2 regions of the Geobacillus zalihae genome follow, and region 1 is predicted to be linked to the other one. Evidence: a T-box and tRNA genes for the amino acid it is inferred to sense, from the RefSeq annotation. Region 1 holds a T-box; the other holds one or more tRNA genes.
What was found. The T-box of region 1 lies ahead of serS (serine--tRNA ligase). A T-box ahead of a tRNA ligase gene usually reads a tRNA of that ligase, here a tRNA-Ser.
Positions count from the first base shown of each region.

Region 2: it has a tRNA-Ser gene. The T-box ahead of serS (serine--tRNA ligase) is inferred to sense a tRNA for this amino acid. The anticodon was not compared.

Region 1 is NZ_CP129217.1:7,670-22,405, reverse strand. Features, by position in the region: gene serS (serine--tRNA ligase) at 146-1,420, opposite strand; T-box leader at 1,474-1,694, opposite strand; gene pdxT (pyridoxal 5'-phosphate synthase glutaminase subunit PdxT) at 1,704-2,294, opposite strand; gene pdxS (pyridoxal 5'-phosphate synthase lyase subunit PdxS) at 2,319-3,203, opposite strand; gene QWV57_RS00075 (serine hydrolase) at 3,334-4,692, opposite strand; gene guaB (IMP dehydrogenase) at 4,797-6,263, opposite strand; gene QWV57_RS00065 (YaaC family protein) at 6,389-7,366, shown strand; rRNA gene rrf (5S ribosomal RNA) at 7,411-7,527, opposite strand; rRNA gene QWV57_RS00055 (23S ribosomal RNA) at 7,633-10,562, opposite strand; tRNA gene QWV57_RS00050 (tRNA-Ala) at 10,816-10,891, opposite strand; tRNA gene QWV57_RS00045 (tRNA-Ile) at 10,898-10,971, opposite strand; rRNA gene QWV57_RS00040 (16S ribosomal RNA) at 11,311-12,869, opposite strand; gene QWV57_RS00035 (HD-GYP domain-containing protein) at 13,494-14,561, opposite strand; gene gyrA (DNA gyrase subunit A) at 14,707-14,736, opposite strand, start outside.
Region 2 is NZ_CP129217.1:524,118-538,853, forward strand. Features, by position in the region: tRNA gene QWV57_RS02635 (tRNA-Met) at 1-58, shown strand, start outside; tRNA gene QWV57_RS02640 (tRNA-Asp) at 64-139, shown strand; tRNA gene QWV57_RS02645 (tRNA-Phe) at 458-533, shown strand; gene QWV57_RS02650 (hypothetical protein) at 699-854, shown strand; tRNA gene QWV57_RS02655 (tRNA-Lys) at 1,197-1,269, shown strand; tRNA gene QWV57_RS02660 (tRNA-Gly) at 1,277-1,351, shown strand; tRNA gene QWV57_RS02665 (tRNA-Leu) at 1,357-1,442, shown strand; tRNA gene QWV57_RS02670 (tRNA-Arg) at 1,448-1,521, shown strand; tRNA gene QWV57_RS02675 (tRNA-Pro) at 1,528-1,601, shown strand; tRNA gene QWV57_RS02680 (tRNA-Ala) at 1,610-1,682, shown strand; tRNA gene QWV57_RS02685 (tRNA-Met) at 1,700-1,776, shown strand; tRNA gene QWV57_RS02690 (tRNA-Ile) at 1,782-1,858, shown strand; tRNA gene QWV57_RS02695 (tRNA-Ser) at 1,878-1,968, shown strand; tRNA gene QWV57_RS02700 (tRNA-Thr) at 2,133-2,208, shown strand; tRNA gene QWV57_RS02705 (tRNA-His) at 2,216-2,288, shown strand; tRNA gene QWV57_RS02710 (tRNA-Gly) at 2,609-2,679, shown strand; tRNA gene QWV57_RS02715 (tRNA-Ile) at 2,686-2,759, shown strand; tRNA gene QWV57_RS02720 (tRNA-Asn) at 2,969-3,043, shown strand; tRNA gene QWV57_RS02725 (tRNA-Ser) at 3,050-3,142, shown strand; tRNA gene QWV57_RS02730 (tRNA-Glu) at 3,147-3,218, shown strand; gene QWV57_RS02735 (B3/B4 domain-containing protein) at 3,521-4,186, opposite strand; gene queG (tRNA epoxyqueuosine(34) reductase QueG) at 4,239-5,381, shown strand; gene QWV57_RS02745 (amidase domain-containing protein) at 5,443-6,306, shown strand; gene trmL (tRNA (uridine(34)/cytosine(34)/5-carboxymethylaminomethyluridine(34)-2'-O)-methyltransferase TrmL) at 6,330-6,803, shown strand; gene QWV57_RS02755 (PrkA family serine protein kinase) at 7,128-9,023, shown strand; gene yhbH (sporulation protein YhbH) at 9,332-10,489, shown strand; gene QWV57_RS02765 (DUF8580 domain-containing lipoprotein) at 10,562-11,254, opposite strand; gene QWV57_RS02770 (LacI family DNA-binding transcriptional regulator) at 11,521-12,498, shown strand; gene QWV57_RS02775 (response regulator) at 12,557-13,237, opposite strand; gene QWV57_RS02780 (ATP-binding protein) at 13,300-14,736, opposite strand, start outside.

The sequences.
Region 1 (14,736 bases):
ATGACAATCTCCTCTTATGCGCGTCAGTCCTCTTCATCATCGTCTTGGCCAAGAACAAGATTTCTTGTTCCTCATTGCCAACGTCATTCACTATAACACGGCAGTCGGGAAAAGTCAACCAACGATTTGCCTCAAGCACCTTTTTTCAGCGAATGACGTCCCGATTCCCCATGTAAGGACGAAGCGCTTCCGGAACGATGACCGAGCCGTCTTCTTGCTGGTAGTTTTCCAAAATGGCGGCGACCGTCCGCCCAATGGCTAGCCCCGAACCGTTTAATGTATGCACGTACTCCGGTTTCGCTTTTGGATCGCGACGGAAGCGGATGTTGGCACGGCGCGCTTGAAACGCCTCAAAGTTGCTGCACGACGAAATTTCCCGGTACGTTCCGTAACTTGGCAGCCAAACTTCAATATCGTACGTTTTCGCCGCCGAGAATCCAAGGTCTCCGGTGCACAAGGCGACAACGCGGTACGGAAGCCCGAGCCGTTGCAAAATCGTCTCTGCCTGGCGCGTCAGCTTTTCCAATTCATCGTACGAGTCCTCCGGCTTTACGAATTTTACCAGCTCGACTTTATTGAACTGATGCTGGCGGATCAGCCCTCTCGTGTCGCGGCCGGCCGACCCGGCTTCCGCGCGGAAGCAGGCGCTGTAGGCCGCATAGTAAATCGGCAAATCATCTGCGGCCAAAATTTCGTCGCGATGCAGGTTCGTCACCGGCACCTCAGCGGTCGGAATGAGGAAATAATCTTCGCTGTCCAAATGGAACGCATCCTCGGCAAATTTCGGCAACTGTCCGGTTCCGATCATGCTCGCCCGGTTCACTAAATATGGCGGCAACACTTCTTCGTAACCGAATTCATCGAGATGGATGTCAAGCATAAAGTTGATGAGCGCCCGCTCAAGCCGCGCTCCTAACCCTTTATAAAAGACAAATCGGCTTCCCGCCACTTTGGCGGCTCGCTCAAAGTCGAGCAAACCGAGCCGATCGGCGATTTCCCAATGCGGCTTCGGCTCAAAGGAAAACGAACGCGGCTCCCCCCATCTCCGCACTTCGACATTGTCCTCTTCCGACTGGCCGACCGGTACGGATTCATGCGGAATATTTGGAATCGATAACAACAGGGCGTTGAGTTCCTCTTCCAGTTGGCGAATGTGCTCATCCATTTGCTTAATGCGGTCGCCGACTTCGCGCATTTGGACGATCAGCGGCTCCGCATCCTTTTTCTCGCGCTTAAGGGCGGCAATTTGCTGCGACACATCATTGCGTTTGCTTTTTAGCTCTTCCACCTCAGCAATCAAACGGCGGCGTTCTTTGTCCAACTGTTCAAACCGGTCGATGTTCGCCAAATCTCCGCCGCGCTGCATTAGTTTTTCTTTCACTTCTTCAAACTGGGCGCGCAATATTTTCACATCCAGCATGGCTTTTACCTCCTTTTCCATTCAATATTATACATAAAAAAGCCCCCGTCCCCAAAAGGGACGGGAGCGACCCCGCGGTGCCACCCTTATTGAAGGCTTGCGATGCCTTCCCTTTTTGCCGTTCACGGCGGCTGCCGAAAACGCCTACTGACCCGCTTTGGCGTTCAACGTTTTGCTCGAGGATGGATTCACAGGAGCTCCCTGCCGGTTTGCACCACCCACCGGCTCTCTGAAAGAAAGGGGGTCTGCTGCTTGTTCCTCTCATCGCTTTCGCTTGATCACTTTACTTAAGGCTTGACGTCATTTTCGCTTCTTTGACCATGTTGAGAAAGTATTGCATCAATCGATGATCGTCGGTCAGCTCTGGATGGAACGAGCAACCAAGAAACTGGCCTTGCCGGGCCGCGACAATGCGGTCATTGTATGTCGCGAGGACATCGACCCCGTCGCCGACCTCGACAATGTGCGGAGCACGGATGAAGACGCCGACAAACCCGTCGCCGACACCCTTAATCGACAGCTCCGCCTCAAAGCTTTCCCGCTGCCGACCGAACGAGTTCCGCTCGACTGTAATGTCCATTAATCCTAAATGTGGCTCGTCATAGCCGACAATTCGCTTCGCCAGCAAAATGAGCCCGGCGCACGTACCGAACATCGGCTTGCCGGCAGCGGCAAATTGCTTGAGCGGCTCCATCAGCCCATAGCGGTCGATGAGCCGCCGCATCGTCGTGCTTTCGCCGCCCGGCAGCACAAGACCGTCCAACCCTTCAAGCTGCTCCGGCTTTTTCACGATGACCGCCTCGGCGCCGCACGCCTCAATGGCGCGAACATGCTCCCGCACAGCTCCTTGCAGTCCAAGTACACCTATTTTCATCGTTGCTTTGCTCCTTTATTTAGCTTACCAGCCGCGTTCTTGCATCCGGTGCTCCGGCAACAATGTCGCGATATCGATGCCGCGCATCGCGCCGCCCAATCCTTTCGACAAGTGTGCGATCAATTCATAGTCTTCGTAATGAGTCGTCGCCTCTACGATCGCGCGCGCGTATTTTTCCGGATTTTCCGATTTGAAAATGCCAGACCCAACAAAGACACCGTCCGCACCCAAGTGCATCATCAAGGCAGCGTCAGCCGGTGTCGCGACACCGCCGGCGGCAAAGTTGACGACCGGCAGGCGGCCAAGCCGCTTGATCTCGCGCAGCACCTCAACCGGAGCCCCGAGCTGTTTCGCCTCAGCGACAAGCTCATCTTCGCTCATGTTGACGACTTTGCGAATTTGCGCGTTCACTTTGCGCATATGGCGCACGGCCTCAACAATGTTGCCTGTCCCCGGCTCTCCTTTCGTCCGCAACATCGATGCCCCTTCTGCAATGCGGCGCGCCGCTTCCCCTAAATCGCGGCAACCGCACACAAATGGAACGGTAAACTGCCGTTTGTCAATATGGAATTCCTCATCAGCCGGCGTTAATACTTCGCTTTCGTCAATGTAGTCGACACCAAGCGCCTCTAAGACACGCGCCTCAACATAGTGACCGATCCGCACTTTCGCCATGACTGGGATCGAAACGGCCTTCATCACTTCTTCGATCACCGTCGGGTCGGCCATGCGCGCGACACCGCCAGCGGCGCGAATGTCCGCCGGGACGCGCTCGAGCGCCATAACCGCGACAGCCCCTGCCGCTTCAGCGATTTTCGCCTGTTCTGCGTTCACGACGTCCATGATGACGCCGCCTTTTTGCATTTCCGCCATGCCGCGTTTGACGCGGTCCGTACCTGTCAATGCCAACGTTGATTCCCCCTATTCCTAATCCTTATGCTTTGCGAGGCATGCAAAAGGACGATTCCACTGTTTTATTTTACCTCAATTTTTACAAAAATCACAATGGAAAAAAGCTCCCCATCAAGGGGAGTCGATTCTACAGCCAGCCTTTCACTGTTTTGGCGACGCTTGTCCATAAATCAACAAACAGTCCGCCGACCGCGCGCATCGAAAGAACAAACCAATTGGCTTTTTCGACTTCAGCTGTTGTGACAAGCGGCACACGGATGTTTTTTTGCATGTCTGGGCTTAAGAAGGCAAGGGAGTCGTCCCCTTTATATTCGAGCGTCATATATCCAACCGTTTCCCCTTTTTTCAAAGGGGCGACTAGCTTTCCTTCTTTTGTCATTTTTTTCTTGTCCAACACATATACAGGTTTGTATTGTTTTTCCTCGCCGTTTTTCACAAGCAGATCCAGATTCTTTCCTGTCGCGACACGAACCTCTTTTTCTTTCCCTTTCACGACCGGAAGTGTTTCTTTTCCTTTCAGCTGGTACCCTTTTGGATAAAGCGTCTCGAGGGAGTATTGGTTGAATCCGTAGTTAAATAGTTTTTCTGTCTCTTTAAAGCGCGCCTCTTTTGTTGTTTTCCCACTCGCATCTTTCGCGTTCATGACAACCGAAATCAAGCGGACGCCGTTTCGTTTCGCCGTCCCGGTGAAACAGTTGCCGGCAAATTCCGTATAGCCGGTTTTCAACCCGTCTACACCTTCGTATCCGTACACAAGCCCAGGCAGCATCCAATTCCAGTTGTCCATTTTGATTTCATCTTTTGTTCCTTCCCGGAATACTTTATGAGGAATGCTCGCTGTTTTCAGCACTTCGGGATGATCTTTCAGCAACCGGTAGGCAAGCATCGCCATCGCACGTGCGGACATGACGTTTTCCTCATTTGTGCTTGTCTCTTCTGGATGGAATCCTTTTAAATCCTTATTGCTCAACCCTGTGGCATTGACAAACTTATAATCTTTCAGCCCAAGCTCTTTCGCTTTGTCGTTCATCATTTTCACAAAATTTTTCTCCGATCCAGCGATGATCTCAGCAATCGCGACCGTTGCCCCGTTCGCCGAATAAATGGCCATTGCCTCGTACAGCTCACGCACCGTATACTTGCCATCTTTTCGCAACGGGACATTGGACAGCGCCCGGTCTTGCGACAGCCGGTACACGTAATCGCTTGGCGTGTACATTTGATCCCATTTGACGCGCTTCGCCTTAATGGCGTCAAGAAGCAAATACTCGGTCATCATTTTCGTCATGCTGGCAATCCCAAGCACCGTATCGATATTTTTTTCATACAAAATTCTTCCCGTTTGTGCATCCACTAAAATCGCAGCGTCCGCCCGGATGTCAAGCGGGGCGCTTTCCGCCTTCACCGTCTGTTGAAACGGACCAAACGTTAAACAAAGGCAAATCGACAGCAACCAAAACAACCAGTTTTGTTTTCTCCTCCTCACAATGACACCCTCCTCACACAACCGTTATTGTAACATACCGTCGGCCAAAAAAATAGACGGAGGACATGTCTCCGTCACAGTTGAGCCGATCGGCGCAACTCCGATCAAAAAGCAGAGTAGTTCGGCGCTTCTTTCGTAATTTGCACGTCATGCGGATGGCTTTCACGGAGCCCCGCGCTCGTCATGCGGATAAACTGCGTTTTTTCGCGCAGCTCTTCCAAATTGCGGGTTCCACAATAGCCCATGCCGGCGCGCAACCCACCGACAAGCTGATAAATCGTGTCGGCAAGCGGCCCTTTGTATGGAACGCGTCCCTCGATGCCTTCCGGGACAAACTTTTTCGCATCTTCTTGAAAATAGCGGTCTTTGCTGCCGCGCTCCATGGCTGCGACCGATCCCATGCCCCGGTACACCTTGAAGCGGCGGCCTTGATAAATTTCCGTCTCACCCGGGCTTTCGGAAACACCAGCAAGCAAGCTGCCGAGCATAACCGCATGCGCCCCAGCCGCGATCGCCTTCACAATGTCGCCGGAATATTTGATCCCGCCGTCAGCGATGATCGGGACGCCATGTTTGCGCGCCTCAGTCGCACAGTCGTAGATCGCCGTAATTTGCGGCACACCAACCCCGGCGACAACCCGGGTCGTGCAGATGGACCCCGGACCGATTCCGACTTTAATAATGTTCGCCCCAGCCTCAATCAAGTCGCGCGTCCCTTCAGCTGTCGCGACATTGCCGGCGATGATGTTCAAGTCCGGGTATTGGCGTCGGATGTTGGCCACCGTCTCTAGGACGCCTTTCGAATGGCCGTGCGCCGTGTCAACGACAATGACATCAACCCCTGCCTCAACAAGCTTTTTGACGCGAATCATCGTGTCCGCCGTCACCCCGACGGCCGCCCCGACAATCAGCCTCCCTTTCGCATCTTTCGCTGAATTCGGGAACTCAATGACCTTTTCAATATCCTTGATCGTAATTAATCCCTTCAGCACACCGTTTTCATCAACAAGAGGCAGTTTTTCGACCTTGTGTCGCTGCAAAATTTTCTCTGCTTCCTCCAACGTTGTCCCCACCGGAGCAGTGATCAAGTTTTCCTTCGTCATTACCTCGGAAATTTTAATCGAATAGTCTTGAATGAAACGCAAGTCACGGTTCGTAATAATGCCGACCAATTTTTGCTCCTCGGGGTTGTTGACGATCGGCACCCCCGAGATCCGATATTTACTCATTAAGTGTTCTGCATCATACACTTGATGATCCGGCGTTAGGAAAAACGGGTCCGTAATGACGCCTCGTTCCGACCGTTTCACCTTGTCGACCTGCTCGGCCTGCTGTTCGATCGACATATTTTTGTGAATGATGCCAAGGCCTCCCTGACGCGCCATCGCAATTGCCATCTCCGCTTCGGTGACCGTATCCATCCCAGCGCTGAGAATCGGGATGTTCAACTGCAGCGTATCGCTCAACTTCGTGGTTACATCAACATCGCGCGGCAATACGTCCGACTTCGCTGGGATGAGAAGAACATCATCAAACGTCAATCCTTCCTTGGCGAATTTCGCTTCCCACATGTTTTCTCCCCCTTGTCCGGAAATATTATTAGTAGCTTAACAACTGGTTAAACTACTGTCAAGGAATCAAGAAAATGTCCAACTTTTCAGTTATTTCAAGACAATTCTATGTAAGGGGGGTAAAAATGTTCGGAAATCACGGTCAACTGTTTCGCCTTTCTGTTTTCCGCTCGGCCGATACTGCGCAGCAATTTTTGCGGCAATGCTATCAACAGCTGCAGCGGGATGACGCCGTCCAACGCAGTTATGCAAACTGTTACCCATTTTTATATTATCTGGAACACGGGCAAAACTTTTACGCCGCTGCCCAGCAGGCGCCGCTGTCCATCAAGCCGGTTCTCTTGTTTTACGGCATGGTGCAGCTCTTAAAAGCATGCCTGCTCACTGTCGACCCCGACTACCCGGAATCAACATCGGTCTTGGCCCATGGTGTATCAGCAAGAAAACGAAAAAAACAGGGCTACGAATTTTTAGATGATGAAGTGAAAATACAAAAAAACGGTTTATTCGCACATTTTTCTGAAAAAATGTTTCATGTGAAACAAGAAGCTGGGGAAAAATTTCGCATGGGCACGCTGTTGCAACGAATTGGCGAGTTGCATGAAACGTTTTTTCTTCTAAGCGGGCGAAAAAAACCGTTATCCTTGCCTGTTGTACATACTGCTTCGCCGCCGATGCTCGCCATCCCAAAAGTGATTTTGGACCACTACCATATGTCGTTGTCCCGCTTTGTCCAATATCTCTGTGAAGAAGGACAAGGAAAGCGGCTTTCGTTCGCCAAAGAAGAAGGAGAATTTCTGTATTTTCATATAGAATCGCCGCTGTCGCCGGCCGGAGAAGGTCCGTTTTTATTCCATCTTGACGGTACACTCCGAATTCCAGTCAAGAAAGAGAAAACATTCTCGCTTCCAGAAATACACGCCCATTACTTGTTGCTGTATAACTTGAGCATGATTTCGCGCTATGAGACGGAATGGTGGAGCGAGCTTCTCCATTCTTACCCAAGCAAGGCATACACTTTTATTCTTGAGTTTCTCTCCGTGTCGGCGGAAAAAGTGCCGTTGCTGCTTCATGAATACTTAATGCGGAAATTTTTGGGTTGAATCAAATCAAAAATCCCCTGCTGTATATACAGCAGGGGATTTTCGCCTAGCAGCGACCTACTCTTGCAGGGGCGCTGGCCCCAACTACCATCGGCGCTGGAGGGCTTAACTTCCGTGTTCGGGATGGGAACGGGTGTTTCCCCTCCGCCATAGCCACTAGGCAATGGTTATCATCTTGGACAGTAATTATTATATCCATCCTGTTGGATTTGTCAACAGGATGTTCATTCCCTCAAAACTAGATAACCGTTGGAAGAAGCCGCTCATAGGTCAAGCCCTCGATCGATTAGTATCCGTCAGCTCCACGTGTCGCCACGCTTCCACCTCGGACCTATCGACCTCGTCATCTTCGAGGGATCTTACCCGCCTAACGCGGTGGGAAATCTCATCTTGAGGGGGGCTTCACGCTTAGATGCTTTCAGCGCTTATCCCGTCCGCACATAGCTACCCAGCGGTGCCCCTGGCGGGACAACTGGTACACCAGCGGTGCGTCCATCCCGGTCCTCTCGTACTAAGGACAGCTCCTCTCAAATTTCCTCCGCCCGCGACGGATAGGGACCGAACTGTCTCACGACGTTCTGAACCCAGCTCGCGTACCGCTTTAATGGGCGAACAGCCCAACCCTTGGGACCGACTACAGCCCCAGGATGCGATGAGCCGACATCGAGGTGCCAAACCTCCCCGTCGATGTGGACTCTTGGGGGAGATCAGCCTGTTATCCCCGGGGTAGCTTTTATCCGTTGAGCGATGGCCCTTCCATGCGGAACCACCGGATCACTAAGCCCGACTTTCGTCCCTGCTCGACCTGTCCGTCTCGCAGTCAAGCTCCCTTGTGCCTTTGCACTCTCCGAATGATTTCCAACCATTCTGAGGGAACCTTTGGGCGCCTCCGTTACCTTTTGGGAGGCGACCGCCCCAGTCAAACTGCCCACCTGACACTGTCTCCCACCCCGTTAAGGGGTGCGGGTTAGAATTTCAATACCGCCAGGGTGGTATCCCACCGCCGCCTCCACCGAAGCTGGCGCTCCGGCTTCCCAGGCTCCCACCTATCCTGTACAAGCGATACCAAAATTCCATATCAGGCTGCAGTAAAGCTCCACGGGGTCTTTCCGTCCTGTCGCGGGTAACCTGCATCTTCACAGGTAGTATAATTTCACCGGGTCTCTCGTTGAGACAGCGCCCAAGTCGTTACACCTTTCGTGCGGGTCGGAACTTACCCGACAAGGAATTTCGCTACCTTAGGACCGTTATAGTTACGGCCGCCGTTTACTGGGGCTTCGGTTCGCACCTTCGCTTCCGCTAAGCGCTCCCCTTAACCTTCCAGCACCGGGCAGGTGTCAGCCCCTATACGTCGCCTTTCGGCTTCGCAGAGACCTGTGTTTTTGATAAACAGTCGCTTGGGCCTTTTCACTGCGGCTCTTCAGGGCTCTTCACCCCAAAGAGCACCCCTTCTCCCGAAGTTACGGGGTCATTTTGCCGAGTTCCTTAACGAGAGTTCTCCCGCGCGCCTTAGGATTCTCTCCTCGCCTACCTGTGTCGGTTTGCGGTACGGGCACCTCTTCCCTCGCTAGAGGCTTTTCTTGGCAGTGTGAAATCGGGGACTTCCGGATCACTCCGTCGCCGTCACCGCTTGGCCTTATGATCCGCGGATTTGCCTGCGGATCAGCCTCACGGCTTGGACAGGCTCTTCCAGCCGCCTGCTCGCCCTATCCTCCTGCGTCCCCCCATCGCTCAAACGGGAAGGAGGTGGTACAGGAATCTCAACCTGTTGTCCATCACCTACGCCTTTCGGCCTCGGCTTAGGTCCCGACTAACCCTGAGCGGACGAACCTTCCTCAGGAACCCTTAGGCTTTCGGCGCAGAGGATTCTCACCTCTGTTTTCGCTACTCATACCGGCATTCTCACTTCTAAGCGCTCCACCAGTCCTTCCGGTCTGGCTTCTCTGCCCTTAGAACGCTCCCCTACCGATGACCAACGGTCATCCCGCAGCTTCGGCGGCACGTTTAGCCCCGGTACATTTTCGGCGCAGAGTCACTCGACCAGTGAGCTATTACGCACTCTTTAAATGGTGGCTGCTTCTAAGCCAACATCCTGGTTGTCTTTGCAACTCCACATCCTTTTCCACTGAACGTGCACTTCGGGGCCTTAGCTGGCGGTCTGGGCTGTTCCCCTCTCGACCACGGATCTTATCACTCGCAGTCTGACTCCCGGGCATAAGTCATTGGCATTCGGAGTTTGACTGGGTTCGGTAACCCGGTTTGGGCCCCTAGCCCAATCAGTGCTCTACCTCCAAGACTCCTAAACCCGAGGCTAGCCCTAAAGCTATTTCGGGGAGAACCAGCTATCTCCAAGTTCGATTGGCATTTCACCCCTACCCACACCTCATCCCCGCACTTTTCAACGTGCGTGGGTTCGGGCCTCCAGCCGGTGTTACCCGGCCTTCACCCTGGACATGGGTAGATCACCTGGTTTCGGGTCGACGACGACGTACTCACACGCCCTGTTCAGACTCGCTTTCGCTGCGGCTCCGCCTCTCCGGCTTAACCTCGCACGCCATCGTCACTCGCCGGTTCATTCTACAAAAGGCACGCCATCACCCATCAACGGGCTCTGACTACTTGTAGGCACACGGTTTCAGGTTCTCTTTCACTCCCCTCCCGGGGTGCTTTTCACCTTTCCCTCACGGTACTGGTGCACTATCGGTCACTAGGGAGTATTTAGCCTTGGGAGATGGTCCTCCCTGCTTCCGACGGGATTCCTCGTGTCCCGCCGTACTCAGGATCCGCTCGGGAGGGAACGAAGTTTCGACTACAGGGCTCTCACCTTCTCTGGCCGGCCGTTCCAGACCGGTTCGTCTACCCCGTCCCTTTCTCACTCCCATCGTGAGCGGTCCTACAACCCCAAGAGGACATGCCTCTTGGTTTGGGCTGTTCCCGTTTCGCTCGCCGCTACTCAGGGAATCGCGGTTGCTTTCTTCTCCTCCGGGTACTAAGATGTTTCAGTTCCCCGGGTGTGCCCTCCATGCCCTATGGATTCAGGCATGGATACTGCCCCATTACGGACAGTGGGTTCCCCCATTCGGACATCTCCGGATCAACGCTTGCTTACAGCTCCCCGAAGCGTTTCGGCGTTTGCCCCGTCCTTCATCGGCTCCTAGTGCCAAGGCATCCACCGTGCGCCCTTTCTAGCTTAACCTATTGCGCTCTCGGCTTCTTCCTTTGCTTTATCGGTTATCTAGTTTTCAAGGAACGAGACTGCTTCTTGAATTTGCTTCTCTGCAGTCTTGTGCCGAGGAATCTTGCTTCCCTGAACCTGCTAGAAGACGAAGGCGCAAAGTAGCTCCTTTGAATTCGCTTCTTCGCTGGTTTGCGTCGAGAAATTCAGCTTCTCCGAATCCGCTTGTAGACGCAGACGCAAAGCAACTACGTTGAAACCTCTTACCTTGATATGGTGGAGCCTATCGGGATCGAACCGATGACCTCCTGCTTGCAAAGCAGGCGCTCTCCCAGCTGAGCTAAGGCCCCATCCAATGGGCCTAAGTGGACTTGAACCACCGACCTCACGCTTATCAGGCGTGCGCTCTGACCAGCTGAGCTATAGGCCCATATACACATTGCAAGGAACAATAAGTTCCCTCAAAACTAAACAAAACAGCAAGCGTCATTATAATCAAACTGATAGGTTTTGTCAAGAAATTCTGTCTAGCTCCGGCGCCTGGTTCTCTTCTGCCAAATAACCTTCCCCCTCGGGGGGTGCAAGCACCCCTGCGGGTGAAGAACATTTGGCTTCGAGAGCCGATCTCGGCGCCTCCGCTTTTCGTAATGTCTAGCTCCGGCCGCCATCGGCTCGCGACGCTTCGGTCCTGCTGCGGCGGGCTAAGCCCGCTCGCAGGCCCTCCAGCGCACCTCGCCGATAAGCGGGCGGCCTCCGCTTTTCTCCTTAGAAAGGAGGTGATCCAGCCGCACCTTCCGGTACGGCTACCTTGTTACGACTTCACCCCAATCACTTGCCCCACCTTCGGCGGCTGGCTCCCTTGCGGGTTGCCTCACCGACTTCGGGTGTTGCAAGCTCTCGTGGTGTGACGGGCGGTGTGTACAAGGCCCGGGAACGTATTCACCGCGGCATGCTGATCCGCGATTACTAGCGATTCCGGCTTCATGCAGGCGAGTTGCAGCCTGCAATCCGAACTGAGAGCGGCTTTTTGGGATTCGCTCCCCCTCGCGGGTTCGCAGCCCTTTGTACCGCCCATTGTAGCACGTGTGTAGCCCAGGTCATAAGGGGCATGATGATTTGACGTCATCCCCACCTTCCTCCGACTTGTCGCCGGCAGTCCCTCTAGAGTGCCCACCTTCGTGCTGGCAACTAGAGGCGAGGGTTGCGCTCGTTGCGGGACTTAACCCAACATCTCACGACACGAGCTGACGACAACCATGCACCACCTGTCACCCTGTCCCCCCGAAGGGGGAACGCCCAATCTCTTGGGTTGTCAGGGGATGTCAAGACCTGGTAAGGTTCTTCGCGTTGCTTCGAATTAAACCACATGCTCCACCGCTTGTGCGGGCCCCCGTCAATTCCTTTGAGTTTCAGCCTTGCGGCCGTACTCCCCAGGCGGAGTGCTTATCGCGTTAGCTGCAGCACTAAAGGGTGTGACCCCTCTAACACTTAGCACTCATCGTTTACGGCGTGGACTACCAGGGTATCTAATCCTGTTTGCTCCCCACGCTTTCGCGCCTCAGCGTCAGTTGCAGGCCAGAGAGCCGCCTTCGCCACTGGTGTTCCTCCACATCTCTACGCATTTCACCGCTACACGTGGAATTCCGCTCTCCTCTCCTGCCCTCAAGTCCCCCAGTTTCCAATGACCCTCCACGGTTGAGCCGTGGGCTTTCACATCAGACTTAAGGGACCGCCTGCGCGCGCTTTACGCCCAATAATTCCGGACAACGCTCGCCCCCTACGTATTACCGCGGCTGCTGGCACGTAGTTAGCCGGGGCTTTCTCGTGAGGTACCGTCACCGCGCCGCCCTCTTCGAACGGCGCTCCTTCGTCCCTCACAACAGAGCTTTACGACCCGAAGGCCTTCTTCGCTCACGCGGCGTCGCTCCGTCAGGCTTTCGCCCATTGCGGAAGATTCCCTACTGCTGCCTCCCGTAGGAGTCTGGGCCGTGTCTCAGTCCCAGTGTGGCCGGTCACCCTCTCAGGCCGGCTACGCATCGTCGCCTTGGTGAGCCGTTACCTCACCAACTAGCTAATGCGCCGCGGGCCCATCCGCAAGTGACAGCCCAAAGGCCGCCTTTCAACCAAAGACCATGCGGTCTTCGGTGTTATCCGGTATTAGCTCCGGTTTCCCGGAGTTATCCCGGTCTTGCGGGCAGGTTGCCCACGTGTTACTCACCCGTCCGCCGCTGACCAAACCAGAGCAAGCTCCGATTTGGTCCGCTCGACTTGCATGTATTAGGCACGCCGCCAGCGTTCGTCCTGAGCCAGGATCAAACTCTCCAAAAGAAAGTTGATTGGCTTTTCGGATTATCCAGCTTCGGCCGCTATCGACTCGCGACGCTTCGTGTCCCGCTTTGGCGGGCTAAGCCCGCTCGCGGGCCTCTCAGCGCGTTTCGCCGATAGGCAAGCGGCCTCAGCTTTTCGCATTGTCCAGCTTCGGCCCGCCGCCGCTCGGGGTCAAATAACCTTCGCCTTCGGGATTGTAAATCCCTGCAGGCGAAGAACATTTGCCCATCGCGGCGACCCGCGAGCCTCAGCTTTTCCGTATTGTCCAGCTTCGGCGCCTCGCTCTCTTCTGCCAAATCACCTTCCCCCTCGGGGTGCAAGCACCACTAAGGGTGAAGAACATTTGGCTTCGAGATCGCCAGGATGGCGATATTTCGCCGTTGCCCGCAGGACGCGGGCTGCCTTTAGGCGAAATTACGGCGCCTCCGCTTTTCTTATGACGCTTGCGTTTTGTTTAGTTTTCAAGGAGCTTTTTCGCTGTCCCTTAATGATGACAGCTATTAAATAATAACCCATGGACAACGAAAAGTCAACAACTTTTTTATTTCTTTACCGTCACAAGCAATGTTGATTGTATCATGTGGATGTTGTTTAGGCAATAGTATTTTTTGGAACTGACACTGATCAACCTTGCACCATTTCCTCGATATATATGTCCCGCTGAACGCTTAGTGACAGCAACTGTCCGGTTTCGATGATCTTGACGATCGGCCGGGCTGGCTCGTCCGAAGGAATAAACATCACTTCAGCCATTTCGCCGTTGGAGAGTTTGACGACGGCTCCTGTTTGTAGGCCGATGAGATTGTTCACCAGCGCGGCGACAGCTTCTGTACTCAGTTTGCCGAACTGCTCCCTTTGCATCGTTTCAATGGCCCGAAACGGCGACTGTTTGCGACGGTATAACCGTTCTGAAGTCATGGCATGGTAGACATCAGCGACGGCAACGATCTGGCTGTAAGGGTGAATTCTTTCTGCTTTTACTCCGAGCGGGTAGCCGCTGCCGTCATTTCGTTCATGATGTTGCAACACAGCAAGTTTTGCCCCATGGTTTAGCGCAGGGATTTTTTGCACCATGCGGTAGCTGAAGACAGGGTGCTGCTTTACTTCATTGAACTCGGCTTCAGTGAGCGCCGACGGATTTGTCAAAATTCTCTTACTTACTTTCGCCATGCCACAGTCTGCTAGCACACCGGCAAGGGCGATTTGGTGGCATTCCCCTTCGCTGTATCCAAGCTGCATGGCCAAAAAGCCCGCGAGCAGCCCGACGCTGACGGCATGATGGTGCAAATATTCGTCCTTTGTTGCGTAATGATGCAACATAAGCAACTCCCGTTTTTGGCCCGCCATTCGTTCAAAAAGCGAAATGATGACCCCTCTGATTTCGCCGATATCAACCGGCAAACCGGCTTGCCACGATTGAAACCATGTTTTGTATCGTTGGACCGCCTCTAAGTAGAAAGCCATCGGCTGTTTGGCAACCGCCGTTGATGCGGAATCGACGTTGGGAAATGGTTCACCGTTAGCAAGCAATGGTTCAACGTCCACTTCCTCAACGAGGAATTTTTCAAGTACGAGTAGCAACGGTTTCGTGATCACGGTGTTTTTCGGTATAATTGGACGTTTCGTCTTGCCGAGCACATCTTCAGCGAGCACGCATCCTTCGCGAAGCTGGGAGCGTTTCACACGGACCATCGATTAGTGCCCCCTTTGTCTTTTTTTCTCTGTATTTCTATCGTAACATGATTTTGGCCGCGATGGCAGGCTTTTGAAACAGAAAAACGACGCCCCGCGCCTATAGGCGAAGCGCCGTTTCCGTTAGGCTGAATGATCTTCTTCTTTATTCCTCGTCCCTTTCTTCCTCAGGCAC
Region 2 (14,736 bases), 520 kb from region 1:
GTAGCTCGTCGGGCTCATAACCCGAAGGTCGCAGGTTCAAATCCTGCCCCCGCAACCAAAATTGGTCCCGTAGTGTAGTGGTTAACATGCCTGCCTGTCACGCAGGAGATCGCGGGTTCGAGTCCCGTCGGGACCGCCATTCTTTCAAAATTGTGAAAGATGAAAAAATATGGCTCGGTAGCTCAGTCGGTAGAGACGAGCATCCGCATCGTCGAATCTGCTGCGAGTTGTCCCGACGCATCTGGCTTCTTCGAATGGGCTAGTAGAGGAAGGGACACAAAAATCATCAACGAACAAGGGAAAAATAAGATAAGGCTCGGTAGCTCAGTCGGTAGAGACGAGCATCTGCTTCATCGAATTCGCTTCGAGTTGCCTCGACGCATCCAGCATCGTCGAATCCGCTGGCAGAGGAAGAGGCACAAAGCGGTATCAATAGGCAGTGTGAAAAATATAATACGGCTCGGTAGCTCAGTCGGTAGAGCAAAGGACTGAAAATCCTTGTGTCGGCGGTTCGATTCCGTCCCGAGCCACCATTTTTATCATAGTTCCGAAAGAAGATTCCTGCTTCATGCAAAGCTAAGTGGGAGTAGTTCACAGACATGTCAGATGTTCAAACCACCCCGGCTTAGTTCAATGGGTAGCCACGAGCACTCGCATCGTCGAATCTGTTGCGAGTTGCCTCGACGCACGAGGCTTCCTTGAATGAGCTTGAAGAGGAAGAGGCACAACCAGGCAGACAACATGAATCACTAGCTAATTTTAAATGTGCCGGCTTAGCTCAATTGGTAGAGACGAGCATCGGCATCATCGAATTGGCTGCGAGTTGCCTCGACGCACAAGGCTTCCTTGAATGAGCTTGAAGAGGAAGAGGCACAACCAGGCAGACAACATGAATCACTAGCTAATTTTAAATGTGCCGGCTTAGCTCAATTGGTAGAGACGAGCATCGGCATCATCGAATTGGCTGCGAGTTGCCTCGACGCACAAGGCTTCCTTGAATTAGCTGGCAGAGGAAGAGGCAGGTAGAGCTAGGTAGTACCTAGAGTGTTGTCCTAACCATGAGCCATTAGCTCAGTAGGTAGAGCAACGAGCTTTGCATCATCGAGTTCGCTTCGAGTTGTCCCGACGCATCTTGCTTCCTTGAATATGCTTGTAGAGGAAGGGACATCACTATCCTAGAGTGTTATCCAACTCGTGAGCCATTAGCTCAGTAGGTAGAGCATCTGACTTTTAATCAGAGGGTCGGAGGTTCGAGTCCTCCATGGCTCATCGTCTTGCGGAAGTAGTTCAGCGGTAGAACACCACCTTGCCAAGGTGGGGGTCGCGGGTTCGAGCCCCGTCTTCCGCTCCACTTCCGCCGGGGTGGCGGAATTGGCAGACGCACAGGACTTAAAATCCTGGGGTAGGTAACTACCGTGCCGGTTCGAGTCCGGCCCTCGGCACTTGTGCGCTCGTAGCTCAATTGGATAGAGCATCTGACTACGGATCAGAAGGTTAGGGGTTCGAATCCTCTCGAGCGCGTTTTGTCGGGAAGTAGCTCAGCTTGGTAGAGCACACGGTTCGGGTCCGTGAGGTCGCAGGTTCAAATCCTGTCTTCCCGATTTATCATGGGGCCTTAGCTCAGCTGGGAGAGCGCCTGCTTTGCAAGCAGGAGGTCATCGGTTCGATCCCGATAGGCTCCACCTTTTGACTTAAATTTGGCGGTGTAGCTCAGCTGGCTAGAGCGTACGGTTCATACCCGTGAGGTCGGGGGTTCGATCCCCTCCACCGCCACCATTATCGGACCTTTAGCTCAGCTGGTTAGAGCAGACGGCTCATAACCGTCCGGTCGTAGGTTCGAGTCCTACAAGGTCCACCATTATTATTGTTGCTTTTTTGGAGGAGTACCCAAGTGGTTGAAGGGGTCGGTCTTGAAAACCGAGAGGCGCCGCAAGGCGCGCGGGGGTTCGAATCCCTCCTCCTCCGCCATGCACTTTAAAATCATGCCGGCTTAGCTCAATTGGTAGAGACGAGCATCGGCATCATCGAATTGGCTGCGAGTTGCCTCGACGCACAAGGCTTCCTTGAATGAGCTTGAAGAGGAAGAGGCACAACCAGGCAGACAACATGAATCACTAGCTAATTTTAAATGTGCCGGCTTAGCTCAATTGGTAGAGCAACTGACTTGTAATCAGTAGGTTGCGGGTTCAAGTCCTGCAGCCGGCACCAGATCGAGGCGACTATGGCGAAGTGGTTAACGCACCAGATTGTGGCTCTGGCATGCGTGGGTTCGATTCCCACTAGTCGCCCTTTTCATTATATTCTATATTTGCGTGTGTAGTTTAGTGGTAAAACCTCAGCCACGAGCATTCGCATCATTGAATTAGCTTCGAGTTGCCTCGACGCATCCAGCTTCCTCGAATTAGCTTGCAGAGGAAGAGGCATGGAAGAGCGTGGCAGATGTTGACTCCAAATGATATGCGTGTGTAGTTTAGTGGTAAAACCTCAGCCACGAGCATCTGCATCATCGAATCTGCTTCGAGTTGCCCCGACGCATCTGGCTTCTATGAATCAGCTGGTAGAGGAAGGGGCATGGAAGCAGCGTGGCGGATGTTCAACTAAATGATATGCGGGTGTAGTTTAGTGGTAAAACCTCAGCCTTCCAAGCTGATGTCGTGGGTTCGATTCCCATCACCCGCTTTTGACGGGCCTATAGCTCAGCTGGTCAGAGCGCACGCCTGATAAGCGTGAGGTCGGTGGTTCAAGTCCACTTAGGCCCATTATTTTCCATTGAATGTTTTTTGGCTATTCGCTATAATAATGGGCGAACAATGCCCCATCGTTCCACAGCAAAAGCGGAGCGACGAGCTTCACATCTTCGAATTCGCTGCGAGTTGCCTCGACGCATCTCGCTTCCTTGAATTAGCTGGCAGAGGAAGAGGCAACGAGCACATTTGGAAGATGTGCATAACATATAGTTATTCATCATTCCGCAATAGCTCAGCGGTAGAGCAACCGGCTGTTAACCGGTAGGTCGTAGGTTCGAATCCTACTTGCGGAGCCATGTTACGGAGAAGTACCCAAGTGGCTGAAGGGGACGGTTTGCTAAACCGTTAGGTCGCAGTTTTGCGGCGCGCGGGTTCAAATCCCGCCTTCTCCGCCATAATGGCCCGTTGGTCAAGTGGTTAAGACACCGCCCTTTCACGGCGGTAACACGGGTTCGAATCCCGTACGGGTCACTGGTTGCTGGCACCAGAGATTCTGGTGCCCTTTTGTACAATTTCTTTTGTCGATTTTTGCGTTTTTTTCTTGCGATGCGTGTGGAAGTCTGTTATAATGTCTCTCGTTAGCTTTAAAATTATGTTATGATGCTTGGGGACAACGCAGTGTTTCGTTTCGTTAAAGAACGAGGCATTGCGTTTTTTTATTTATCACCCTAAACCGAGAAGCCCCCCACTTCCACGCGTGAGCGTAGGTGGGAGAGCGTTCAAGTAGGGAGGGAGTCCCCCGTTTCCAACGGCAGGAAAGTGGGGGGAGAAGATCAAACGAACAATTGGGCGTCGGCTTCGCCGCCATGAATTTGCACAAACATCGTTTGGATGGCTTGAAGCTGGCGCTTGGCGGTTTCTTCTGGCGTTGATGGGAGAAAGTAAACGATTTGCAAAGCGTTTTTCGTTTCTCTCGTCACGGCGGTCCGCTCCGAATCGACGATCGGACTGCCAAACGGCCCTCGTTCATCTTTGCTGACGAGTTTGTTGGCAAAGTTGACTGTGCGGCCGTTTAACGCGATGTATTCATCTTGTTCCGTGCCGATCGTGAGCGTCACTGTCCCGTTGATGCGGTCTAGATCATAGATGCCGAGTGGAATTTTATAATAGAGTGAAAAAAAGTTGTTTATGTCTGCCGCTGAATGGATAGGCGAAATGAAGCTTTTTTTCTGGATGCGTCGGTACAGGCTTTCACTTGACGGTCGATAGCGGCTTGGGTCCGTTCCGATTTGTTTGAAAGTACGGCGCCATTCGACCATCTCAGGAATGTCGGCAATCGACTTTTCCTGCAGCTCGATGTAAAGAGATTCTTGAAACAGCTCAAGCCGCCCCCTTAACATTTGCGGTGAATCGCTGACCTCGATATGATGATAGCGGATGACGCCGAATTTACCAGAAGGAAGGCGTTGCTTTAGTTGTTCTGATATCACGAATTTCATCTTGATCACCTCGGATTTCATTTTATCATATATGACGAAAGGAGGGAAAACGATGGATGTTATGGCATTAAAGCGGGAAGTCATTGAGTATAGTCGGTCAATCGGCATTGATAAAATCGGATTTGCGAGCGCTGATCCGTTTGTTGAATTAAAGGAACGGCTGCGCCGCCAGCAGGAGCTCGGCTATCAGTCCGGTTTTGAGGAACCAGATATTGAGAAACGGACGAATCCTTCATTGCTTCTTCCGGAAGCAAAATCGATCATTGCCATTGCTCTTGCCTATCCGTCCAAAATGAAAAATGCGCCGCGGGGGACAAAGACGGAACGGCGCGGCGTTTTTTGCCGCGCTTCATGGGGAAAGGACTACCACGATGTGTTGCGGGAACGTTTGCAGCAGCTCGAGGAGTTTTTGCTGGCCAAAGTGCCCCATGCCCGCGTTCGCTCGATGGTGGATACCGGAGAGCTCGCCGATCGGGCGGTGGCGGAACGGGCAGGGATCGGTTGGAGCGGCAAGAACTGCTCTATTATTACACCGGAGTTTGGATCGTATGTGTATTTGGGAGAAATGATTACGAATATTCCATTTCCCCCTGATGAACCGGTTGAAAACCGATGCGGCACGTGCACGAAATGCATTGATGCCTGCCCGACCGGGGCGCTTGTACAAGGGGGACAACTGAACGCACAGCGGTGCCTTTCCTTTTTAACGCAAACGAAAGGCTTTTTGGCCGACGAGTTTCGGGAGAAAATCGGGAACCGGCTGTACGGCTGCGATACATGCCAGCAAGTCTGCCCGGAAAATAAGGGGAAAGACTTTCATTTGCATCCAGAATTCGAGCCGGATCCGGAAGCGGTAAAGCCGAAACTCATCCCGCTGCTTCAGATGAGCAACCGTGAATTTAAAGAAACATTTGGGGCCATGGCGGGTTCATGGCGTGGGAAAAAGCCGATTCAGCGCAATGCCATTCTGGCGCTCGCCCATTACAAAGACCAAACCGCGGTGCCGCACTTACTGCGTTTGTTGAAAGAGGATAGCCGTCCAGTCATCCGCGGGACGGCGGCGTGGGCGCTCGGGAAAATCGGGGATCCAAGCGCTAAGCCTTATTTGGAGGCCGCGCGGCAAACGGAGGCGGATGCCGATGTGATCGCTGAGATTGAAAAAGGACTGAAACTGTTGGCTGAGGCAAAGGAATAGGGAAAAAAACGCAGCTTCCCCACATAAGGTAGTAACAAAAACGAAAGTGGTGGAAAGCAGCATGAAAAAACAGTTGCGCGCGTGGTTGGATGAGCGAGCCCGCTCGTTTGTGTCGGAAAGCAATATCCGAAGCGAAGAGGCGGCAAGAAAGCAACGGCTTTGCCAAAAGCGCGGTGCGGAGATCGTCCGTTGCACGATCCGGGGACAAATTATCGGCAGGCAGACCATCGAGCGGGAAGCGAAAGTGATGTATATTGCCCACCATCAATTTTTAATTAAGCAAAGGGGTTCACTATATATAGAAGAACAGGTTGAGGAGCGATGCGCCTGTTTTGTTCGCGGTGAGCTTGTAGCTGATGAACCGATCAACCGGTTGGGGGGGTATATGGAGGCGCCGCGCGTCGAACGAGAGCAATGGACGGGGGAGCGTCTTTCTTACCAGTATGACCGCGCCCGGGCGGTGCGGTATGCGGAAACGTGGTGGAATCGGCATAACCCGGTGTTTCCGTCGTTTCCGGTGGATTGCACGAATTTTGTCTCTCAATGCTTGTATGCAGGCGGGGCGCCGATGACGGGCTATCCGAACCGTGCGAGGGGATGGTGGTGTCAAAACGGAAGTTGGAGTTACAGCTGGGCTGTGGCCCATGCTTTTCGTTGGTATTTGAGCGGGTCGCGCATCGGCTTGCAGGCGGTGGAAGTGGCGGAGCCGGAGCAATTGATGGCAGGCGATGTCATCTGTTATGATTTTCAAGGGGACGGACGCTTCGACCACTCAACGATTGTGGTGGCGAAAGATCAGAACGGGATGCCGCTTGTGAACGCCCATACGACAAACAGCCGCATGCGTTACTGGTCGTATGAAGATTCAAGCGCCTATACGCCAAACATTCGGTATAAATTTTTTCACATCATTGACCGCAAATAAACGATGTTGCTGAGGTGAACGAAATGCCGCTCCATGTAGTACTGTACCAACCAGAAATTCCGGCTAATACCGGGAATATCGCCCGCACATGCGCGGCTACGGATACGGCGCTTCACTTGATTCGTCCGCTTGGGTTTTCAACGGATGATAAAATGTTAAAGCGCGCCGGGCTTGATTATTGGCCGTATGTCAATATTTCGTATTATGACTCGCTTGACGAACTATTCGCCCGCTTTCCGGAAGGGGAGTTTTATTTCATTACGAAATTCGGGCGCCGGTATTATGATTCGTTTGATTTCAGCGATACAGAAAAACATATTTTCTTTGTGTTCGGCCGTGAAACGACCGGATTGCCGAAGGAGCTGCTTGAGGCCAATATGGATCGTTGCCTTCGCATCCCGATGAATGACAAAGTGCGCTCGTTAAACTTGTCGAACACGGCGGCCATTTTAGTGTACGAAGCGTTGCGCCAACAACGGTTTTATGGGTTGTCATAAACAAAAAAACGACCTTCGCTCTGGAGGTCGTTTTTTTGGTCTTATTGTCTGACGCCTGGTTTGTCTTCATAGCCAGCGGTGAAAATGGCCGTCAAAAACGCAATGATAACCCCTAGCACAAGCAACGTGCGCATCGTTTGTTCCTCCTTCATAATGAAAGTGGCAGGCGTTTCCCTCTTTATTATAGCGAATATGGCCAAGCATGTGAATGACCGCAGCTGGTTGTTAGGAGACAAAATTTTTTTTGCGGCGAATGATACGGGACATCCTCGCATAAATTGTAATAATCTTGCTGTTAGACATCCAAGGGTGAGGAGGTCCTTTATGGATATTTTGCAAAAAATCGCCCGGTATCGGGAAGAAGAAGAAAAGTTGAAATGGGAAGGAACGTTTGCCGAGTATTTAAAGATTTTAAAAGAAAAGCCGTGGGTGGCCCAGTCGGCTCATTCGCGTGTTTATAATATGATCAAAGATGCTGGGGTCGAAGAGGTGAATGGGCGGAAACGATATAAGTTTTTCAGCCAGCACCTGTTCGGGCTTGAGGAGGCGCTTGAGCGGCTCGTTGAGGAATATTTCCACCCGGCGGCGAAGCGGCTTGATGTGCGGAAACGGATTTTGCTGCTGATGGGGCCGGTCGGCGGCGGGAAGTCGACGTTGGTAACGCTCCTGAAGCGCGGGCTTGAGGAGTACTCCAAAACGGAGCGCGGAGCCGTTTATGCGATTAAAGGGTGCCCGATGCATGAAGACCCGCTTCACCTCATTCCTCACCATTTGCGCGACGATTTTTACCGTGAGTACGGCATTCGCATTGAAGGTGAGCTGTCGCCGCTCAATATGATGCGGCTTGAGAAAGAGTACGGCGGACGCATTGAAGACGTGCTGGTGGAGCGTATTTTCTTCTCGGAAAACCGCCGCGTCGGCATCGGGACGTTCAGTCCGTCTGACCCAAAATCGCAAGACATCGCCGATTTAACGGGAAGCATTGATTTTTCAACGATCGCGGAATACGGTTCCGAGTCTGACCCGCGCGCGTATCGGTTTGACGGCGAGCTGAACAAAGCCAACCGCGGGATTATGGAATTTCAAGAGATGTTAAAGTGCGATGAAAAATTTCTTTGGCATTTGCTGTCGCTGACGCAAGAAGGCAATTTCAAGGCTGGGCGGTTTGCTTTAATCAGCGCCGATGAATTGATCATCGCGCATACGAACGAAACGGAATATCGGTCGTTCATTGCCAACAAAAAGAACGAGGCGCTCCATTCGCGTATCATCGTCATGCCGATTCCGTACAACTTGCGCGTCTCGGAAGAAGAGCGCATTTATGAAAAAATGATCCGCGAAAGCGACGTCGCCGACGTGCATATCGCCCCGCACACGCTGCGGATTGCGGCTATGTTTACGATTTTGACGCGGCTGAAAGAATCGAAGCGGCCGGATGTGGATTTATTGAAGAAAATGCGCTTGTATGATGGCGAAATGATTGAAGGATTCAGCGAGGTCGATGTGGAGGAGCTGAAAAAGGAGCATCCGGATGAGGGGATGAGCGGCATCGACCCACGCTATGTCATCAACCGCATTTCTGCCTGCATCATCCGCAAAGGAGTGCCGTCGATCAATGCGCTTGACGTGCTTCGTTCGTTGAAAGAAGGATTGGATCAGCATCCGTCGATCACGAAGGAAGACCGCGAGCGGTATTTGAATTTCATTTCGCTCGTGCGCAAGGAGTATGATGAAATCGCAAAACAAGAAGTGCAAAAGGCGTTCGTCTATTCGTATGAAGAGTCAGCGAAAACGTTGATGGATAACTATTTGGACAACGTCGAGGCGTACTGCAACAAGACGAAACTGCGCGATCCGCTTACGGGTGAGGAAATGAATCCGGATGAAAAGCTGATGCGCTCGATCGAGGAACAAATCGGCATTTCCGAAAATGCGAAAAAAGCGTTTCGCGAAGAAATTTTAATTCGCATTTCGGCATATGCACGAAAAGGACAGCGGTTTGATTATAATTCACATGAACGGTTGCGGGAAGCGATCCAGAAGAAATTGTTTGCGGATTTAAAGGACATTGTCAAAATTACAACGTCGACGAAAACACCGGATGAGCAGCAGTTGAAAAAAATTAACGAAGTCGTCGCCCGCCTCATTGATGAATACGGGTACAACTCCACGTCAGCCAATGAATTGCTCCGTTATGTCGGCAGCTTGTTGAACCGCTAGGCATGCCTCAAGCGCTGAGGCATGCTTTTTTTATCCTCCTCCCCTGTCTGACCGAGTTGCACAGGGAGGGTCGAGCGAAGACGACGCAGCGAGCTTCGCTAAAAGGAAGCGAACAAGAGGGCGCGAAGCTGATAATCGGGCTTGTCTACTTTTCTATTTTCCTCATTCATTGGTCAATTATTTTGAATTTTTGCATACGATAAAATAAACCAACTTGGCATCGTGATGGCCCGTTTTGATGACGCCAACATAAGTATATGCGGGAAAGCGAAAAGTGTGAAAATGATTTTTTCAAAGGAGGGGAAAACATGAAGGGGAATTTTGTTGTATCGAAAGAAGACTGGTCCCTCCACCGCAAAGGATATGATGATCAAAAGCGCCATCAAGAAAAAGTGAAGGAAGCGATCAAAAACAATTTGCCCGACTTAATTACGGAAGAAAGCATTATCATGTCCAACGGGCGCGATGTGATTAAAATTCCGATCCGCTCGCTCGATGAATACAAAATCCGCTACAATTATGAGAAAAACAAACACGTCGGCCAAGGAAACGGAGACAGCCAAGTCGGCGATGTCGTGGCCCGAGACGGAAGCGGGGAGGGGCAAGGGCCAGGAAAAGGCCAAGGGGCTGGCGATTTGCCGGGCCAAGATTATTACGAAGCTGAAGTGTCACTGATGGAGATTGAGGAAGCGTTCTTTAGCCAACTGGAGCTGCCCAACTTGCAACGAAAAGAGCTGGATCAAAATGTAACTCAACATATCGAATTTAATGACATCCGCCGCACCGGACTGATGGGGAACATCGATAAGAAGCGGACGATGCTCGCTGCCTTCAAGCGCAATGCCATGAATGGCAAACCAGGTTTTTATCCGATTTACCGCGAAGATTTGAAGTTTAAAACGTGGAACGAAGTCGTCAAGCCAGAATCGAAGGCGGTCGTCTTGGCGATGATGGACACAAGCGGATCGATGGGCATGTGGGAAAAATATATGGCACGCAGCTTTTTCTTCTGGATGACGCGCTTTTTGCGCACGAAATATGAAACCGTTGAGATCGCCTTTATCGCCCACCATACGGAAGCGAAAGTTGTCAGCGAGGACGAATTTTTCACGAAAGGGGAAAGCGGCGGGACGATTTGCTCATCCGCCTACCGCAAGGCGCTTGAACTGATCGAAACGAAGTATTCTCCGTCGCGCTACAACATTTATCCGTTCCACTTCTCCGACGGCGACAACTTGACATCGGACAATGCCCGTTGCGTGAAGCTTGTTCAAGAGCTGATGAAAGTGTCGAACATGTTTGGGTACGGGGAAGTCAACCAGTACAACCGCCATTCCACGCTCATGTCGGCGTATCGCAATATTAAAGACGAAAAATTCCGCTATTATATTTTGAAGCAAAAATCGGATGTGTTCCATGCGATGAGAACATTTTTCCGCAAAGAAGAAAGCAAGCAGCTCGTTTGACCCTCTTCATATGGCGAAAAGAGGGTTTTTCTTTTTGGAAAGGCGGGAGGGCGAGGCCCTCCCTAAAATAAGTTATTGCTTTTGCAGCGTCGCCGCCATGGCGAGTACGGCGCCAAGCACGTCTTCGTTGCTTGGAGCGTGCACGGTCAATAGCATCGGCGTTGGTTGGGCGCTGGCGATGACATGAACGGTGACACCGTCCGCTTGGGCAGTGTACCAAACGGCATCAGCGAACGGCTTAGGCAATCCGTTCGTTTGTTGGCGGGCGGCGTTGGCGTCAACCGCTTGGGCATGTTCTTGCGCTAGTTGCTCGTAGTTTGTTTCCCCCTCCGAAAGCAAGCGGATGCGGGCGAATGCGTCGCCATGAAGCAAGACATCGGCGCCCGGTTCTTCGGCGTCAAGGGTCCATCCTTCCAAAACATAGAGGGAAAAATGTTGATTGTCGCTCGTTTGCAGCGTTGCCGTTTTCGTGATGGTTTGTTTCCCTTCTTGATAGGACAAGGAAACGGTCGGTTGTGAAGCAGCAGATTGCTCTTCTTTTGTCGTTGATTGCTCTTCCTCTTTCCCGGTTGGTGATGTTTGCTCTTTTGCTTCTTTCGAGGAAGAATGTTCTGTGGATGACGGCGCATCAGACGATGGTTTTGGATCGTCGGCTGTCTGCTCTTCCTTTGCCGCCTGTGTCGTCTCGTGCTCTTTCGTTCCACAGCCAACCAGCAAGACGGAGGCGACAGCGAGAGAGAACAACAGTTTCCAGTATCGAATCATGTTCATTCCTCCCTACGTTCCATATACCCCCCATTATACCAATTGAAACGGTGGAAACAAACAGACTCGTTTCCCTATTTTTTTGTTTGTTTCGCGTGCAAGGCGATATGCGCCCCGCCCCAAACAGCGGCGACGAGCAGAATGAGTGAAGCCAATCCGCAAAGCATGCGGTCACCTCCTCGTGTATACTAGAACTAGATGGCAGGATGAATGTAATGTATGAAACGCGTTTCAAGTCAAGAGCTTTTATGGAGGGAAGTGGGAACGTGGCGAACATCCGTGATTTGGCGAAAGAAGCGGGTGTGTCGGTGGCCACTGTATCGAGGGTATTGAACGGATATCCGTATGTGAGCGAGGAAAAGCGGAAGGCAGTTTGGGAAGCAGCCCAGAAGCTTCAATATGTGAAAAATATTCAAGCCGTTCACTTGGCGAAGGGAAGAACAGCGATTGTCGGGGTCATGCTTCCGTACATTCACCATCCTTATTTTTCCGCTGTAATCGAAGGGATTTCCAAAGAGGCGCTTCGTTATGGTTACCAGTTGCTTTTGTTTCAGACAAACTATGAGGTGGAAAGGGAGCTTGAGGCGTTGGAACGGCTGCGGATGAAGCAAATGGATGGGTTGATCGTATGTTCCCATGAAGTGGACTGGGAAGCGTTTGCGGCTTATCAGGAAGACGGTCCCATTGTTTTATGTGAGCAGGTGGAAAGGTATGATTTTTTCACTGTCTATATCGATCACTACCAAGCGTTTGTCCAAGCGCTTCGCTACTTGATCAAAAAGGGGCACCGGCGCATCGGTTATTGCATCGGAAGAATGACCGGGCCGAACAGCCAAGCGAGGGCAGGGGCGTACCAGGATGTGTTGCGTGAAGTCGGCGTCCTTCCTCGTCGGCAGTGGGTTTTCGATGGTTGTCTATTTCTTGAAGATGGAAAGCGGGTTATGGAGCAATGGATCGCGATGGAGGAGAGGCCGAGCGCGTTGCTTGTGACGAGTGACCAAGTGGCGGCCGGAATCGTGCTCCATGCGCGCCGAATCGGGGTGCGCATTCCAGATGAGCTTGCCGTTATTGGTTTTGATAATGATCCATTGGCCGAAATGCTGGGCATTACAACCGTGGCACTCCCCCATTTTACGCTCGGGGAAAGAGCGTTCCGCCTTCTTCACCATTGGCTGGAGACAGGCCGTGTGGCGCGAAAACAGGAAGAGCTGCCTGCCCGGTTGCTGGTGCGGGATACGGCATAATAAGGCCTGGCTTTCCGTCTCTGACAACCAGCTTAAAGCCAAGTGAAACGGCGCCGTGTTATGTTGCTTTCAGATGGTACCGATTCACTGGTCGTCCGACGCCGCCGTATTGAACATCGAGCACGACTTTTCCTGTTTTCTCAAGGTACTCCAAATAGCGGCGGGCGGTGACGCGGGCGATGCCGACTCCTTCGGCCACTTCCTCGGCGGAAACAGGGAAGCGGTGCCCGCGCAAATAGGCGATCACTTTTTCCAATGTGACCTCATTCAGTCCTTTCGGAAGCTCGGAGGACGGTCCGGCCGGTTGTTCAGCCGCCCGCCTTAGGGCATCGAGTTCCACCTGGGTGAGCGATTCCTTTTCCGCAAGCGACCGGCGGAACGTCCGATAATTTTCCAACGCCTGTTTGAGCCGTTCAAATTTGAACGGTTTCACAATGTAATCGAAGGCGCCGTTTTGCAGGACGCGGCGCACCGTTTCAATGTCGCTCGCCGCGGTAATGGCGATGATATCGACTTCATGGCCGCGGGCGCGGATTTGTTTTAATGTTTCAAGGCCGTCCAGCTGCGGCATGTAAATATCGATCATTGCTAAATCCGGGTGCAGCTCGTCGATGAGGCGGAGTCCTTCTTCACCGTTTCCAGCGAGGCCGATGACGGTGAAGCCGTCGACTTGTTCAATCATTTGCCGATTCACTTCTTGCACCATCGGGTCATCCTCGATCAACAACACGCGATACATAGCCTTTTCCTCCTTCGTCTCGACGGGGGTGTCTTTCGCGGCCGCCGTTGCCTAAATGGACCTCACATGTCAAAGGTCACCGTAAACACCGTTCCTTTCCCCTTTTCCGACTGCACATCGATGCGCCCGTTTCCCTTTTCCACAATTTGCTTCACCAAATACAAGCCGATGCCTCGACCGCTCTCCCCTTTGGTTGAAAAGCCTTCATCAAAAATGCGGTTGATATGCTCACGGGCAATGCCTTGGCCGTTGTCTTCGACCGAGAGGGAACAAATGTCTTCATTTTGTTCGATGCTGATGTAAATTTCTTTTTCCCGGTCGGTTACATCACGGAACGCGTCGAAGGCGTTTTCAATTAAATTGCCAAGGAGAACAACAAAATCATGGTGATCGAGATGCGGCGGAAAGCGGTGCAGCCGGCTGTGCCGATCGATGGTCACGCGGATGCCGAGCTCCTTGCCGCGGCGGATTTTGCTTAAGAGCAATCCAGAAATGCTTTCGTCCTTAATGTTGCGGCTTAAAAACTGTGTCAGTTCTGCTTGTTCCTCCGTGACTTGGAAGACGTACTCGAGCGCCTTTTCGATATGGCCGAGCTGGATGAGGCCGGCGATCGTATGAAGCTTATTCATGTATTCATGATTTTGCACGCGCAAGGCGTGGACAAACGCCTTGACGCCCGTCAGTTCTTCGGCGAGTCTCTTCACTTCCGTCCGGTCTTGGAAAATGGCGATGGCGCCGACCGTTTTCCCGTTGACTTTGATCGGGATGCGGTTGCTCCAAATCGTTAAATTGCCGATCTGCAACTCCTTATTGTAAATCGGCTTGTTTACTTCCAAGATTTCCGGAAGGTGTGTGTCTGGAATGACGGAACGGATCGACCGGCCGATGACATCCCCTTTGACGCCGAGCATTTGTTTTGCCCGGTCGTTGAAGATGGTAATGTTTTCATCGCTGTCAATGGCGATGACGCCTTCGTGCATGGCGTTAAACGCTTCCGTCCGTTCGATCAGCAGCTTGGCGATCTCATGCGGTTCCAGCTCAAACATTTGCCGCTTGATATGGGAGGCGAGCAGCCATGCACCAATTCCACCGACAACGAGCGACAAAACGACCGCTACGGCAGCTTCTTCTTTCAAAGAATCAATGGCTTCAAAAAACGTCGGCAACCGGTAGGCGGCGATGACGACGCCAATTTGTTCGTGATCGCTGTTCATAATGGGAACGAAGGCGCGAACCACTGTCCCGATTTCCCCGCGGGCTTTGGAAGTGTACGTATGTTCGGCAAATGCCGGCCCCTCATCAGCACCGCGGGAGATCGTGCCGATCATTGCCGGAAGCGGATGGGAGAGGCGCACTTTGTTCATATCGAGAACGACGATATAGTCGGCGCTGTGAATGACGCGCACCCGCTCGACGACCGGATTGATCAGCGCCCGGCTTTGTTTGTTTCCGACAATATGGCGCCTGACTTCGGGCAGCTCGGAGACGGTGCGCGCGGT